DNA from 3 places in the Paeniglutamicibacter sp. GQ140 genome. Region 1 is predicted to be linked to each of the others. Evidence: predicted binding sites of a transcription regulator. Region 1 holds the regulator's gene; each other region holds the start of a gene.
The links. The regulator Rex, encoded in region 1, represses fermentation and respiration genes when NADH is low (regulators of the CRP and FNR family bind a similar motif). The targets are predictions, from matches to a motif close to CTTGTGAANNNNTTCACAAG.
Positions count from the first base shown of each region.

Region 2: the regulator Rex is predicted to act here: its motif matches at 1,589-1,608, upstream of AC6CHY_RS18040 (MarP family serine protease).
Region 3: the regulator Rex is predicted to act here: its motif matches at 2,218-2,237, upstream of benA (benzoate 1,2-dioxygenase large subunit).

Region 1 covers NZ_JCAXDW010000010.1:6,955-11,467, reverse strand. Annotated here, with positions in the region: gene AC6CHY_RS14065 (histidine phosphatase family protein) at 1-590, opposite strand, end outside; gene AC6CHY_RS14060 (hypothetical protein) at 863-1,612, shown strand; gene AC6CHY_RS14055 (redox-sensing transcriptional repressor Rex) at 1,713-2,456, opposite strand; gene AC6CHY_RS14050 (glutaredoxin family protein) at 2,522-2,776, opposite strand; gene AC6CHY_RS14045 (HAD family hydrolase) at 2,826-3,641, shown strand; gene AC6CHY_RS14040 (30S ribosomal protein bS22) at 3,754-3,852, opposite strand; gene AC6CHY_RS14035 (helix-turn-helix domain-containing protein) at 3,997-4,209, opposite strand; gene AC6CHY_RS14030 (3-deoxy-7-phosphoheptulonate synthase) at 4,401-4,513, opposite strand, start outside.
Region 2 covers NZ_JCAXDW010000016.1:36,276-40,788, forward strand. Annotated here, with positions in the region: gene AC6CHY_RS18035 (DUF2332 domain-containing protein) at 1-240, shown strand, start outside; gene AC6CHY_RS18040 (MarP family serine protease) at 272-1,456, opposite strand; gene AC6CHY_RS18045 (Crp/Fnr family transcriptional regulator) at 1,664-2,341, shown strand; gene AC6CHY_RS18050 (NUDIX hydrolase) at 2,458-3,333, opposite strand; gene AC6CHY_RS18055 (RidA family protein) at 3,431-3,907, opposite strand; gene sp36 (Sp36 family protein) at 3,929-4,084, opposite strand; gene AC6CHY_RS18065 (transglycosylase domain-containing protein) at 4,122-4,513, shown strand, end outside.
Region 3 covers NZ_JCAXDW010000001.1:275,946-280,458, reverse strand. Annotated here, with positions in the region: gene benC (benzoate 1,2-dioxygenase electron transfer component BenC) at 1-28, opposite strand, end outside; gene benB (benzoate 1,2-dioxygenase small subunit) at 149-688, opposite strand; gene benA (benzoate 1,2-dioxygenase large subunit) at 672-2,072, opposite strand; gene AC6CHY_RS01260 (benzoate/H(+) symporter BenE family transporter) at 2,371-3,669, shown strand; gene AC6CHY_RS01255 (ArsR/SmtB family transcription factor) at 3,889-4,251, shown strand; gene AC6CHY_RS01250 (cation diffusion facilitator family transporter) at 4,248-4,513, shown strand, end outside.

The DNA of each region.
Region 1 (4,513 bases):
CTTTCACCTTCAAAGTCCAGGCTAGTCACGGAGGTGAGAGTGCACTCGCGTTTCCGCGGGTCGTGCCACAGGGCCTTGCCCTCGGCGGAGCGGCGCGTAACCCAAATGGGCAGCTGGTGGCTGACCAAAATGGCTTGCGCCCCTCGGCCGCCAAGTTCCACCGCGCGGTCGCGGTGTTCCACAATGGCGGTCATCATTCGTTCCACCTGGTCCCGGTAGGGTTCCCCCCAGGATGGACGAAATGGATTTACGACGTAGGACCAGTACTTCGGTTCCTTCAGTCGGTTCTTGATCTGGGAGAGCCCCTGGAAGCGGTTCGCTGCCTCGATGATCCGATCATCTGTCACGATTTCCAGGCCCAACGCCGCTGAGGTGGGCATTGCCGTTTCCTGTGCCCGGACGAGCGGGGATGACACCAAGTGGGTGATATTTGCACCGGCGTTTCGCTGGGCCGTGAAGTATTCCGCGGCCCGCTCGGCCATTTGGTTGCCGAGATCGGAGAGGTGGAATTCCGGTAGCCGACCGTAAAGGACCCTGTCCGGGTTATACACTTCGCCGTGACGCAGAAGGTGAACGGTGGCAGTCGACATGAATTAAGTGTCTCAAATCTTTGTTCCGTTACCTAAACCGGATACTTGATTTTGCCCACGCGGCCGACCCTTGGACGCGCCCCGACGCCGTTGGTGCAATGCCCCTGCCTCTTTACCCAACACCTCAGGCAACCTGCAAGGCCCGACCCATGTAGGGACTTTGGCCAAAGTTTCCGGCGAAACGAAAAACCATCCTTTGGGAGGGGTGAAAAGCAATCTCGAACCGATATCGTGAGGATAAGCCGTACTTTTCCAACCCCAAGGAGCAGGTTATGTCTACCCCTGAAAATGATCCCCTGAATCCCGAGAAGCCGTCCGAGGACCCCGCACCGCCGCAATACGGACAGCGTGCACCGCAAGATCCGAATGCTGCCGGGCAGGCCCCGTACGGCCAGCCGCCGCAGTACGGCGCACAGCAGCCGAATCCGTATGGCCAAAACCCCAACCCATATGGCCAGCCTGCACCAGCGAACAACCCCTACGGCCAGCAGCCACCGCAGTCGCCATATGGCCAGCAACCATACGCCGGTGGATTCCCGGTTCCCCCGCAGGGCAACTTTGCACCGCCCCAGATGCCCACCCACCGCCCCAAGGAGCTGGACACCTCTTTCTGGGCGATCCTGGCTGCAGGCGTCGCATTCTTGTTGAGCTCCGTGTTTGGTTTGAGCACCGCCGCGATCATGCAACAGGTCCAGGCAGTTCCCGAGCTGGAGGAACAGCTCGAGGCTGCGGGAATGAGCATCACCGATGCAATCCCCATGATCCAGACCACGGCGATCGTATTCGCGGTGATCGGCTTGTTGCTATACGTCCTGATTGCGTTCATGGTCCGCAAGGGAAGCGGTGTCGCACGCATCTTCGCCACGATCTTCGCAGTCCTGTCGTTGTTCAGCATTGGCAGCGGAGTGTTGATGGCCCTCTCGGTCGTTCTGGGCGTGGCCGGCGTGGTCTTTGCTTGGTTGCGCCCCTCCAGCCAGTTTATTGCCGCGCGGCGGGCGGCGCGGGCGGCCGGATACCGCTAAACAGCGCCTCCTAAAAATGGTCCGTGGGATCGAGCCGGCAACGGCTGGATCCCACGGACCATTTTGTGTTCAAGGCTGATGGCTGATCTTCGACCGGCACCTAGGAATCGAGGTTTTGTGCGTGGTAGGCCAGGATTTGCAGCTCGGTGGCCAGATCGACCTTGCGCAGATTGACCCCTGCCGGGACGTGCAGCACAACCGGGGCAAAACTCAGGATGCTTCGTACACCGCTTGCCACCAGTTTGTCGCACAAGTCCTGGGCGGCTGCCCCGGGAACTGACAGCACGGCCATGTTTGCGCCGGTGTCTTCGAGGATCTTGTCGAGATCGAGAATGGGTTGGACCTGCAAGTCCCCGACTGTGCTTCCGATAACCTCCGGTGAGGAATCCATTAGCGCAACGATCTCGAATCCGCGGCTTCTGAATCCGCCATACCCTGACAACGCACGGCCCAGGTTTCCGGCACCGATGATTGCCACGCGCCACTGACGCAGGAGCCCCATGGCCTTGGAGATATGTTCGGCCAGCTCCGTCACCACGTAGCCCACTCCACGGGTCCCATAAGATCCAAGAAGAGAAAGGTCCTTGCGCAGGATCGCCGGATTAACCCCCGCTTCCGTGGCCAGGACACCTGATGACGTACGTGCCTCGCCGCGCGTCTGCATGGTGTTCAGTGCCCGCAGGTACTGGGTCAACCGTGCAAGGGTCGCTTCGGGAAGAAGCCTGCCCAGCGAACCGGTGGGCGCCTGTTCCACGGTCAAGTCGGGCACCAGGCCACGCTCGATCTGAGGGTCGGCAGCCGGGACGTTTGCTTCGCTGCTTGCGGGGGCGCGCTCGGTGGGCATTCTGTTTTGACTCAATTCCTTGGATACCTTAATGACTTATCAACCAGTTCATGCGACGCCTCGCCCTAACTGGTCAGCAAGGTCTCAAGGCGCTGGGCATCAATCACCCAAAAGTCCCGCACCCGTCCGTCAACCAACAGCACGGGCACCTCTTCCGAGTGGCGTGCCAAGAGTTCAGCGTCCTGATCGATGTCAACTTTCTGCCAGGTGTAATCCAGCCGGCTGGTGACCTCATCGAGTGTCTCGATCGCGGCCAGGCACAGATGGCATCCGGACCGAACCAACAACGTAATTTCCCGCGGGGTCTGCTCACTGCTCATGCCCCAACGCTACCGCTCCCGCCAAAAAAGATTGCAATACACTGGGCGGATGCCCTCTAACCTTTCCCCTGTTTCAGTCCCTGGGCAAGAGCCGGTGCACGCGAGCTCGACCGCGGCCTTCTTCGATGTGGACAACACCATGATGCGCGGCGCATCGCTATTCGCCGTAGCCCGAAAAATGTATCAACGACGGGCATTTAGGCTGCGTGAGGTGGCATGGTTTGCCCTCCACCAGTTGCGCTTTGTGGCCCGGGGAGAGAACCTCGGCGACATTCAGGCCATCCGCGACCGTGCGCTCTTGATGGCCGCAGGGTTCTCCGTGGCGGATATGGTTGCGCTCGGGGATGAAATTTATGACGAATTCATTGAGTCGAAAATCTGGCCAGGCACCCGTGCAATTGCCGACCAGCACCTGCACGCCGGGCGGAGGGTGTGGCTTGTCACTGCCACGCCGCTGGAGGTCGCCTCGGTGATGGCCCGCCGGCTCGGGCTCAGTGGCGCACTGGGCACGAGCGTGGAACATGTCGAGGGGCTCTACACCGGTCGCCTGGTCGGCGAGATCCTGCATGGGGCGGCGAAGGCCGAGGCGGTCCAGGACCTGGCCCTGACGGAGGGGCTGGACCTTGACGAATGCTGGGGGTACAGCGACTCGCACAACGATATCCCGATGCTTGAGGCGGTGGGACACCCCGTGGCCATCAATCCCGACTGGCGTTTGCGCCGCCATGCCAAGGACCGGAACTGGCCGGTTTACGATTTCCGGACCGGACGCAAGGCCGCGACCTTCGGGTTGAAGGCCGCGGGGATCTCGGGAGCCCTTTGGGGGCTGTGGCGCAGTTTCGGCGCTCTTCGCCGCCGCCCCTGACATTCCAGACGCCAGCCCACGGCCCATTCCCCACCATGCAAAAAGGTGCGTTTCCCCAAGAGGGAAACGCACCTTTTTACATGCTTAATTCCGGGCAAGCCCGGAACTGCATTTACTTCTTATTACGACGCTGGTGGCGGGTCTTACGAAGCAATTTACGGTGCTTCTTCTTGGCCATACGCTTGCGGCGCTTCTTAATAACAGAGCCCATAATGGTTCCTCACAAACTGATTCGATTGCCGACTACTATTTCTTCGGCACCAAAGCACCAGAATAGCCAACTGGACGTTAAACGTTCCTTAACAGATTACCTGCTTCTAGAGCAGATTCTGACCACTCGCGAAATTCGGCGGCGCTAGCCGGTGTTGGAGTCCCAGCCGAACCCGGCCGCCCGCAGGTACTCTTGCACGGCGTTTTCGGGTACACGGTAGGAACGACCAAACCTCACGGCCGGCAACTCTCCAGAATGGACGAGGCGGTAAACCGTCATCTTTGACACACGCATCACCTCGGCAACCTCGGCCACCGTCATGAAACGCGCGCTGGCAAAGTTTTGCGATTCGACCATTCCCTGTTTCTCCTGACAATTTCACATAGCAATCATGCCTTGGCACAGACTGAGGAACGTACCTTGTCTGTGCCAACACCCCAAGATACCCTATGTCCTTGGGACTCACTTTAGTGGCTCGTGGGGCCAATGTGAACGATTCTCGGCTTTGCGGGACCACCATTTAATACTGGGGAACATATTTTGCGCATTTAACGCGCCGAACGCACCGCTTCGGCAAGGGTCGCCAGCAATTCGGCGCTGGTATCCCAGCCCATGCAGGCGTCGGTGACCGACTGCCCGTAGTTCAGTCCGGCCAGGACGT
Region 2 (4,513 bases), on a different contig from region 1:
CACGCGGTTCCCGTGGTCATGCATTCGGCGGTGCTCGCCTACCTGGACGAGGCGCGGCGCTCCGCCTTTGCGCAGACGATCGCCTCGCTGGGCTGCCGCTGGATTTCCAACGAGTCGTTCTTCATGGATGCCTCGAACCAAACCCGCGGGGGCACCGACGCGAACCGCTTCATCCTGTCGCTGGACGGCGTTCCGCTGGCCCGCACCGGCCAGCACGGCGCGCAGCTCGACTGGCTTTGAGCCGACGCCACCGCCGCCGGCCCGACGGCTTCTAGTGCGGCGAGCAGGCTCCGGTCGGAACCGAATCCCGGGAGCGTTCGGACTTCTCCAGCGCGGCATCGATCTCCTCGAGGGCCAGGGCGTAGCCGACGTCGGCGCCTCCCTTGGCCTTGGCAAAGACCATGCCAACCACGCGGCCCCGGGAATCGAGCATGGGCCCTCCGGAGTTGCCCTGCTCGACCTTGGCGGCCAGCTGGTAGATCCGCAACGGGGTGGGTTCGGCGCCGTAGATGTTCTGGATCGATACGGTGCTCAAGGATTCGACCACCGCTCCCAGGGCGCGGAACGACCCGCCGCCGGGGTAGCCCAGGAATGCGGCGGTGTCGCCGCGGCCAAGGTCGGTGCCGCGCTCCAGCGGCTCCAGGCCAAGTCCGCCAACCTCGAGGACGGCAATGTCCGCGACCGAGTCGAAGTACACGACGCTTCCGGAGAGCACGCGGCCATCCTGCGTTGTCACGGACGGCTCGGTGATGCCGGCAACCACGTGCGCGTTGGTCATCACGCGGTCCGGTGCGAAGACAAAGCCGGAACCGGACTGGTTGACACCGCAGGCGTAGGCGGTGCCAATGATCTTGACGACGGACCCCGCGGCCGCCTCGATCCCGCTCCCAAGGTCCTCCGCCTCGGGAACCTCGACGGCGACCTTGGGGGCGAATGGTTCGAAGAGCTCGGGAAGGGTTTGGCCCATGACCTGGGCGCGTGCCTGGGTGACGAAATTGGTGATCGGTTTCGGGGTCCAGGCCTGGATCGTGGTCAGGACCCGTGAATCGGCGACTTGCTGGGAAACCCAGGGCACGCCCATGGTCGCGGCGGAGAGGGCGATCGCGGAGATCACCAGGGCGGCCATGACGGTGTTGGCAACGCCGCCCAGCAGCCTATCAAAGGACTTCAGGACAGGGAAGTTCAGCCATAAGCGGATTCTGGATCCGATGGCCATGCCGATGCCCTGGCCAATCAGAATAAAGATCAGCCCGGCGGCCACAATCCAGAAGATTCGCCATCCCGGGTTGGTCACCCACGTCGATACCAGCGGGATTCCGTAGAAGGCCGCGGTTCCGCCGGCCAGGAAACCGACGATCGCGCCGAGCGTTACAAAGAAGCCTTTACGCAGGCCAGAAGCCAAAAAGCTGATCAATGAGATGATGAGCAGCAGGTCCAACCATGTCAATCCCAACATTCAGTTTGGACTCCCGCCCTTCATACCGTGTTGACCGGCCCAAATGCGGCCCAAAACACTATTCGATGCCCCGAGTCTAGTCGGGGCAACGGTTCGATGCCCGCGATTCTAACCACATTTAGCCCGATTTGGCGTGTGGAAGCTGTCACATGGGCAAACCGTACGGCACAATTAGATGAGCGCTAACGACAGTTGACAGGAGATTTTATGGACATCGAGGTACTGCGCCGAGCACCACTCTTCGCTTCATTGAGCGACGAGGTGTTCTCTGCACTGACTGAAGAACTATCCGAAGTGGATCTGTCCCGTGGCGCCTCGGTGTTCCGCGAGGGCGACCAGGGCGACCAGCTCTACTTCATCGTTTCGGGCAAGATCAAGCTGGGGCGCACCTCCACGGACGGTCGTGAAAACCTCATTGCCGTTCTCGGCCCGGGCGAATTGTTCGGCGAAATGGCCTTGTTCGACCCAAGCCCGCGCAACGCCACCGCCACCGCCGTCTCCGAGACGCGTCTGGCCGGCCTGCGCCACGAAAACCTGCGCAAGGTCATCCTGACCAGCCCGGAGGTTTCGGTCCAGTTGCTGCAGGCCCTGGCCTCGCGCCTGCGCCGCACCAACGAGTCGCTGGCCGACCTGGTCTTCTCTGATGTTCCGGGCCGTGTCGCCAAGGCGCTGCTGGACCTGGCCGACCGTTTCGGTCGCCCGGCCACCGACGGCATCCTGGTTGCCCACGAACTGACGCAGGAAGAATTGGCCCAGCTGGTGGGCGCCTCGCGCGAAACCGTGAACAAGGCCCTGGCCGAGTTCGTGCAGCGCGGTTGGCTGCGTCTTGAGGCACGCGCCGTCGTGATCCTGGACATCCAGCGTCTGCGCCAGCGTTCCCGCTAAAGCGCAACCGTGCACGAACGGGTGTGGCGGGGTTCCCCTCAGGGGGAACCCCGCCACAGCTGTATTAGGCCCGGGGTGCCGTTCGAGGGCGTGGCCCGAGGCGACGGGAAGGCTGATTAGCGGCCGCGGCCCAGGCCGCCGCCCTCGGCGGCGGTCGTGGTGGTCACGTCGAGATAGAACTTCCCGCCCACCTGGACGAGTTCGGGGTGGTAGCTTTTCAGTTCCCGACGCACCGAGAGGTAGGCGACGGCGCCGCGGGCGGAGGCCATCTTTTCCAGGAAGACCTCCACCGCCGGCGTTGTGATCATGCTCAAAGGCAGGCCCTGGGTGTCCGGTGCCCCCGCCTCGTCTCCCAATGCCGTGGTGGTGCGTTGTTCGATGACCTCGCCGGCCACCTTCCAGGCAGCCCAGACGCCCTTGCCGCGCAGGAGCGAGGGCTCCTGGCGCACCGGCAGTGCGGCGGCAAAGTAGCGGGTGTCGAAGCGGCGCAACGCGAAGTTTGGGGAGATCCAGTGCGACAGCGGGCGCAGCAGATCCGTGCGCAGGCCCAGCCCGCGCTTCATCAGCACGTCCTTCAGGGACTTGTCCTGCCCTGCGACGGCCTCGCGCACGGCCATCCAGTCTTCACTGTCGCAGTTTTCGACCACCGACAACTCGTCGGTGCCGGCCAGCAGCACGCCTGTTTCCTCGAATAGTTCCCGGATGGCGCACACGATGTGCGCCCTGACCAGTCGTTGGTCAAGGATACCCAGGCGCTTTGACCATTCGGCCAGGCTGGGTCCGTACCAAGGTATTTCATTTTCATCGTCGTCTTCGAGGCTGCCCCCGGGGAATGCGACACTCCCGAGCGGCGAACCGCCGGGACGATATCCAAGGTAAGTTTCGACACCTTTTGGGGAGTCGCGAATCAGCACCACCGAGGAGGCCGGGCGCGTCGCCCGCGGGGTGCGGCTTCCGTAGGAAACCCAATTTTCCGCCGCGTCATATTGCATCGGCGGAAGGTCAAAAAGTCGGCGCAGCAGCCCCGTGGACGGATTGCGTGGCTTCGCCACGGGATTCTCGTTCACGGGGCCACCGGTTTCGGAGTTGTTACGCAAACTCGACAATCAGTTCAACCTCGACCGGCGCGTCCAGCGGCAGTGCGGCAACTCCGACGGCCGAACGGGCGTGCAGGCCCTTGTCGCCAAGCACGGCCCCGAGGAATTCGGAGGCACCGTTGATGACGGCAGGCTGGCCGGTGAAGGACGGGTCGGAGGCCACGAAGCCCACGACCTTCACGACGCGGACAATGCGGTCCAGGTCGCCAATGACGCCCTTGATGGCGGCCAGTGCGTTCAGCGCGCAGGCCTGGGCCTGGCCCGCCGCGGCCTCGGCGGAAACAGCCGCCCCGACCTTGCCGGTGACTGTGAGTTCCCCGTTAATAAAAGGCAGCTGACCCGAGGTGTAGACGAGGTTGCCGGTGATGGTGGCCGGCACGTAGGCGGCCACCGGGGCTGCGACGGCGGGCAGTGCGTGGCCGAGCTCGGCCAGGCGTGCCTCAATCGCTGAAGAAGTCTGTTGTTGCATGGGTTTTTCTCGTTTCTCTACTTAGGCCTTGGGACGCTTGAGGTAAGCGACCGGTGCATTTCCATTGGGGCCGGGAACGACGGCTACAAGCTCCCAGCCGTCGTCTCCCCACTGGTCCAGGATCTGCTTCGTGGCGTGAATAATGAGCGGCAAAGTGGCGTACTCCCATTTGGTCATAACCGATACGTTAGCGCGTCCTTGTAAACTAGTGGGTATGGCAGCTAAAAAGTCCCCGTTTTTTGATACGGCTACCACCCTCGGCAAGATCGTTGCCTTCTTTGGGGTGAGCGCCTTGAGTGGCGTCCTTGCGGCAGGGCTCATGGTCCCGATTGCGTCCCTTGCCGGCAGCAGTGCAAACGCCGGCAGCGAGATTTTCGACGCCTTGCCGGCAAGCTTCAAGGGCGAGCCGATTGCGCAGCCCTCGAAGATCCTGGCCAAGGACGGTTCGACGATTGCGACGTTCTACTCGGAAAACCGGCAACCGGTCAAGCTGAAGAACATTTCCAAGGTCATGCAGAAGGCGATCATTTCCATCGAGGATGAGCGCTTTTACGAGCACAACGGGGTCGACGTGCGCGGCATCGCCCGCGCGGCGGTGAACAACTT
Region 3 (4,513 bases), on a different contig from region 1:
CGAAGGCGAGGGCAACCTGATAGGTCATGAGGGGACTCTTTTCAAAATAGTGCAGGGTGGTGCGGCAAGAGGTGCAAGGTGGTGGTGCGGGGGCGAGTCAACGCCCCCGCACGCCAGTCTCCGGGGCCGGGAGGGGGCCCGTGCGGGACTAGATGTGGTAGATGTCGACCACGTGGTGGATGTAGTCGTTCTTCAGGACTACCTTCTTTGCCATGATGACCGGCTGGGTGCCGGAGTAGTCGATGGTGTAGTACGAGGTGCCGAAGTAGGTGTCGACGTTCTGGTAGCGGTAGTAGAGCGTGAACCAGTTGAAGCGCACATCGACCTTGTCGCCATCGACGGACACGATCTCCACGTTGGTGATGTTGTGACCGGTGCGCGGTTCCGGCAGGCTGGTGGCGCTGGAGCGGTCGGTCTTGATGCGGAAGACGCGGTCTTCCAGGCCACCGCGGTTTCCGTAGAAGATCAGCGAGATCTCGCGCTGCGGATCCTCGGTGAGCTTGTCATCGTCGGCCCAGGCCGGCATCCAGAAGGTGGCCTCGGGGTGGTAGCAGTCGATCCAGCGATCGAAGTCGCGGTCATCGAGGAAACGGGCTTCGCGGTAGAGGAACTGCGCGATGTCCTCCAGCTTGACCTCACCGGCGCCGGTCTGGATCTTGGTAATGATGGCGTTAGTGGTTGCAGTCATGGTGGTTCCCCTGTTCGGTGGTGCCGGTGGTGGTGGAGGCGGCCTCGGCGGCGACGGCCTTGCGCATCGTGTCGAGCCAGTAGCCGTGCTGGATCGGGTAGAGGCCCTCGTCCTCGGTGCGGGCGCCGGAGGAAATCGGCTCCAGGCCGATCTTCTTGGCGTTCTCGTCGGCACCGGTGATCTGGTGCGCCTGGCCGCGGGAGAGGTCGTTCCACTTGGCTGCGGTGGCCAGGTAGGTCTTCTGGCAGGAGCGGAATTCCTCCAGGTCATCCGGGGTGGCCATGCCCGAGGCGTTGAAGAAGTCCTCGTACTGGCGGATGCGGTTGGCGCGGGCCTCGTCGGATTCGCCGACCGGGGCGATGCAGTAGATGGTGACCTCGGTCTTGTCCACGGCGACCGGGCGGAAGACACGGATCTGCGAGGAGAACTGGTCCATCAGGTACACGTTCGGGTACAGGCACAGGTTGCGCGAGACACCGATCATCCAGTCGGCCTTGGCCTCGCCGTGGGCGGCGACGAGTTCGTCGCGCTTCTCGGCCAGCGGGCGGTTGGCCGGGTCCAGCCACTCGGTCCACAGCAGCAGGTGGCCGTTCTCGAAGGAGTAGTAGCCGCCTTCCTGCTTGTCCCAGCCGCCGGCATCCATGGTCTTGGTGTCGTTGGTGGACTCGCCGGCGCTGCGGCGGGCCTGGGTGGCTGCGTAGTTCCAGTGGGTGGCCGAGACGTGGTAGCCGTCGGCGCCGTTTTCCGCCTGGAGCTTCCAGTTGCCGTCGTAGGTGTAGGTCGAGGAGCCGCGCAGGACCTCGAGGCCCTCGGGGGACTGGTCCACGATCATGTCGATGATCTTGGTGGATTCGCCGAGGTGCTCGGTCAGCGGCTTGACGTCCGCGTTCAGCGAGCCGAAGAGGAAGCCGCGGTAGGACTCGAAGCGGGCGACCTTGGTCAGGTCGTGCGAGCCGTCCTTGTTGAAGCCCTCCGGGTAGCCGGCGCCGCGGGAGTCCTTGACCTTGAGCAGCTTGCCGGAGTTGTTGAAGGTCCAGCCGTGGAACGGGCAGGTGAACGTGGTCCGGTTATCGGTCTTGCGGCGGCAGAGCATGGCGCCGCGGTGGCTGCACGCGTTGATGAGGGCGTTGAGCACGCCTTCCTTGTTGCGCGAGATCACGATCGGCTGGCGGCCGATGTTCGTGGTGAAGTAGTCGCCGATGTTCGGGATCTGGGATTCATGGGCTAGGTAGATCCAGTTGCCCTCCCAGATGTGCTTCATCTCGAGCTCGAAGGTCTCTTCGTCGGTGAAGATATTTCGGTTGGCGCGGAATTCGCCGGTCTCCGGGCTGTCGACGAGTGCATCATCAAGCAGGGCCGAGACGGTATCAAGTGTTTCTGTCATGGAGTGCTCCATCCTTCGTAGCGGGCGCTGGCGCCCTGGTCCACCCGGTGGGTGGCGAAACCATGAGATACACCATGTCAGTATGTGCGTGACCTCACACTGGGCATATGCCTAGGCTTGACCAAGGGTGGTGCTCATTGAGTGGATTGCGATATCAATCACAAAGATCTTGATATTTGTCTACGGCGCGCCCGCGCCGTAGCGTTGGGCCCCAAATGGTTCTCCCCGGTCCTGGACGTCTGCCGCCCGCGGAATCCGAGCCGTTACCCTCCATCCGAAAGGCGGCACCATCGTGCCCGTGAGCAATCAAGCCGGAGCGGGGGCCAGGGGTCCTCGCACCAGACTTCCGGGGGTCCTGGGCGATGTCTCGGTCAGCGCCGTGTGCGCCGGATTCATCGCCGTGGCGGTGTCCTACGCCGGTCCCATGCTGGTCATCCTCCAGGCCGCCGAAAGGGCGGGGCTTGACCCGGCCCGAACGGCCTCCTGGGTGTGGGCGGTGTCCGTCGGCAGCGGGATCGTGGGCCTGCTCCTGAGCCTGTTCACGCGCCAGCCCGTCGTGGTGGCCTGGTCGGTGCCCGGTGCGGCGCTGCTGCTCACGGTGCTGGGCGACTACGGGTTTTCCGAGGCCATCGGCGCGTACATCGTGGCCGGGCTGCTGGGCCTGGTGCTGAGCCTCAGCGGCCTCTTTGGCAAGCTGCTTGCGGCGGTCCCGCGCCCGATCCTGGCCGCCGTCCTGGCAGGGGTGTTGCTGCCCTTCGTCCTGAACGTCACCCAGGCCGTGCTGGTCTCGCCGGTCGTCGCAGGGGGACTGGTTGTGGCCTACTTCGTCGGCCGGCGCCTGTTCCCGAAGTACGCGGTGCCTGCCGCCCTGGTGGCCGGAGTCCTGCTGTCGGTGATTGCCGGCCAGGCCCAGAGCCCCGATCTCTCCCTCGCGCTGACCGTTCCGGTGTTCACCGTGCCCACCTTCTCGATCCAGGCCATCATGGGCATCTCCGTCCCGCTGCTGATCGTGACCATGGCCGGGCAGAACGGCCCGGGGCTGGTCATGATGCGCACCAGCGGCTACGAGCCCAACGACAGGTTGCTGCTCAGCGGCACGTGCGTCGCCAGCGTGCTCTTCGCCCCGTTCGGTTCGCACGCCATCAACCTCGCGGCCATCACCGCCGGCATCTGCTGCGGCCGCGAGGCCCACGAGGACCCGGCTAAGCGCTACATCGCGGGGGCCGCCGGCGGCGTGTTCTTCATTGGCTTCGGGCTGTTCAGCGCCACCATCCTTGACCTGTTTGCGGCGGTTCCCGGCGAGCTGATCACGGCCATGGCCGGGGTTGCACTGCTTGGTGCCCTGCAGGGCTCGTTGCTGGACATGCTCGATGCGGGCAGGCACGGCCCCTCGGCCATCGAGGCGGCGGTTGTCACCCTGATCGTCACTGCCTCGGGCATTGCGCCGCTGGGCATTGTGTCCCCGTTCTGGGGCGTGCTGGCCGGCGCCGCGGTGTACCTGCTGCTCACCGTGGCCCGGGGACGGCGGCGCGCGAGGCCCGCCGCCGGGCGCTCCCTGCCGGCGGACATTCCGGCCGGCGAGGCCAGGAAGCAGTAGCCCGCTCCTGCGGCTATTGCCGCGGGCGGGCACCCCGAAGCGCATCACCAGCGCCACCACGAGCACATCGTCGGCATAGCTGATCACCCGTATGAAATCCGGGGACCAGGTCGATCGGCGAGGCCGGGTACGCGCAAATCGTCGCCCCCGTCCGACCATGCCCGGGTTGCTGCATGCGCTGCCCTTGATGCCACCGCCACGCTGTGCAACTATGTGCGTATGAATGCAGATAGCAAGGGGTGCTCCCTGAACGCCGACAGCCAGTACGTCGAGCTCGCGGTGGAGGTCTTCTCCATGCTTGCCGATGCATCCCGCGTGCGGATCATCCTGGCCCTGCGGGACGGGGAGCTGGCCGTCGGTGCACTGGCCGAGCTGCTGGGCAAGAGCCCGGCCTCGGTTTCGCAGCACCTGGCCAAGATGCGCCTGGCCCGCATGGTGGCCACCCGGCAGGAGGGCACCAAGGTGCTGTACCGGCTCGAAAACGAGCACGCCCGCCAGCTGGTCGTCGACGCGATCCACCAGGCAGAGCATGCGCTGGGCGGCACCCCCGCGCACCACGCGCGCAGGCGGGAAGCCTCATGAGCGCCGGCGTGGAACCCGGGCAGCACGGACACGACCACGTCCACGAGGCGCGAGCGCACGACGACGGGCCTGAAGTCCACGACCACCCCCACCCCCACGGAGACGGCCATGGCCCCGGCGGGCACGGGGACGGGGACCACCAGCACCACTCCGGGTTCAGGGGATGGCTCCTTGAACTGTTCGTCCCGCACACCCACGATTCCGCCGATTCCATCGACGACGCCATGGAATCAAGCGTGCAGGGCATTCGCGCGCTGAAGAT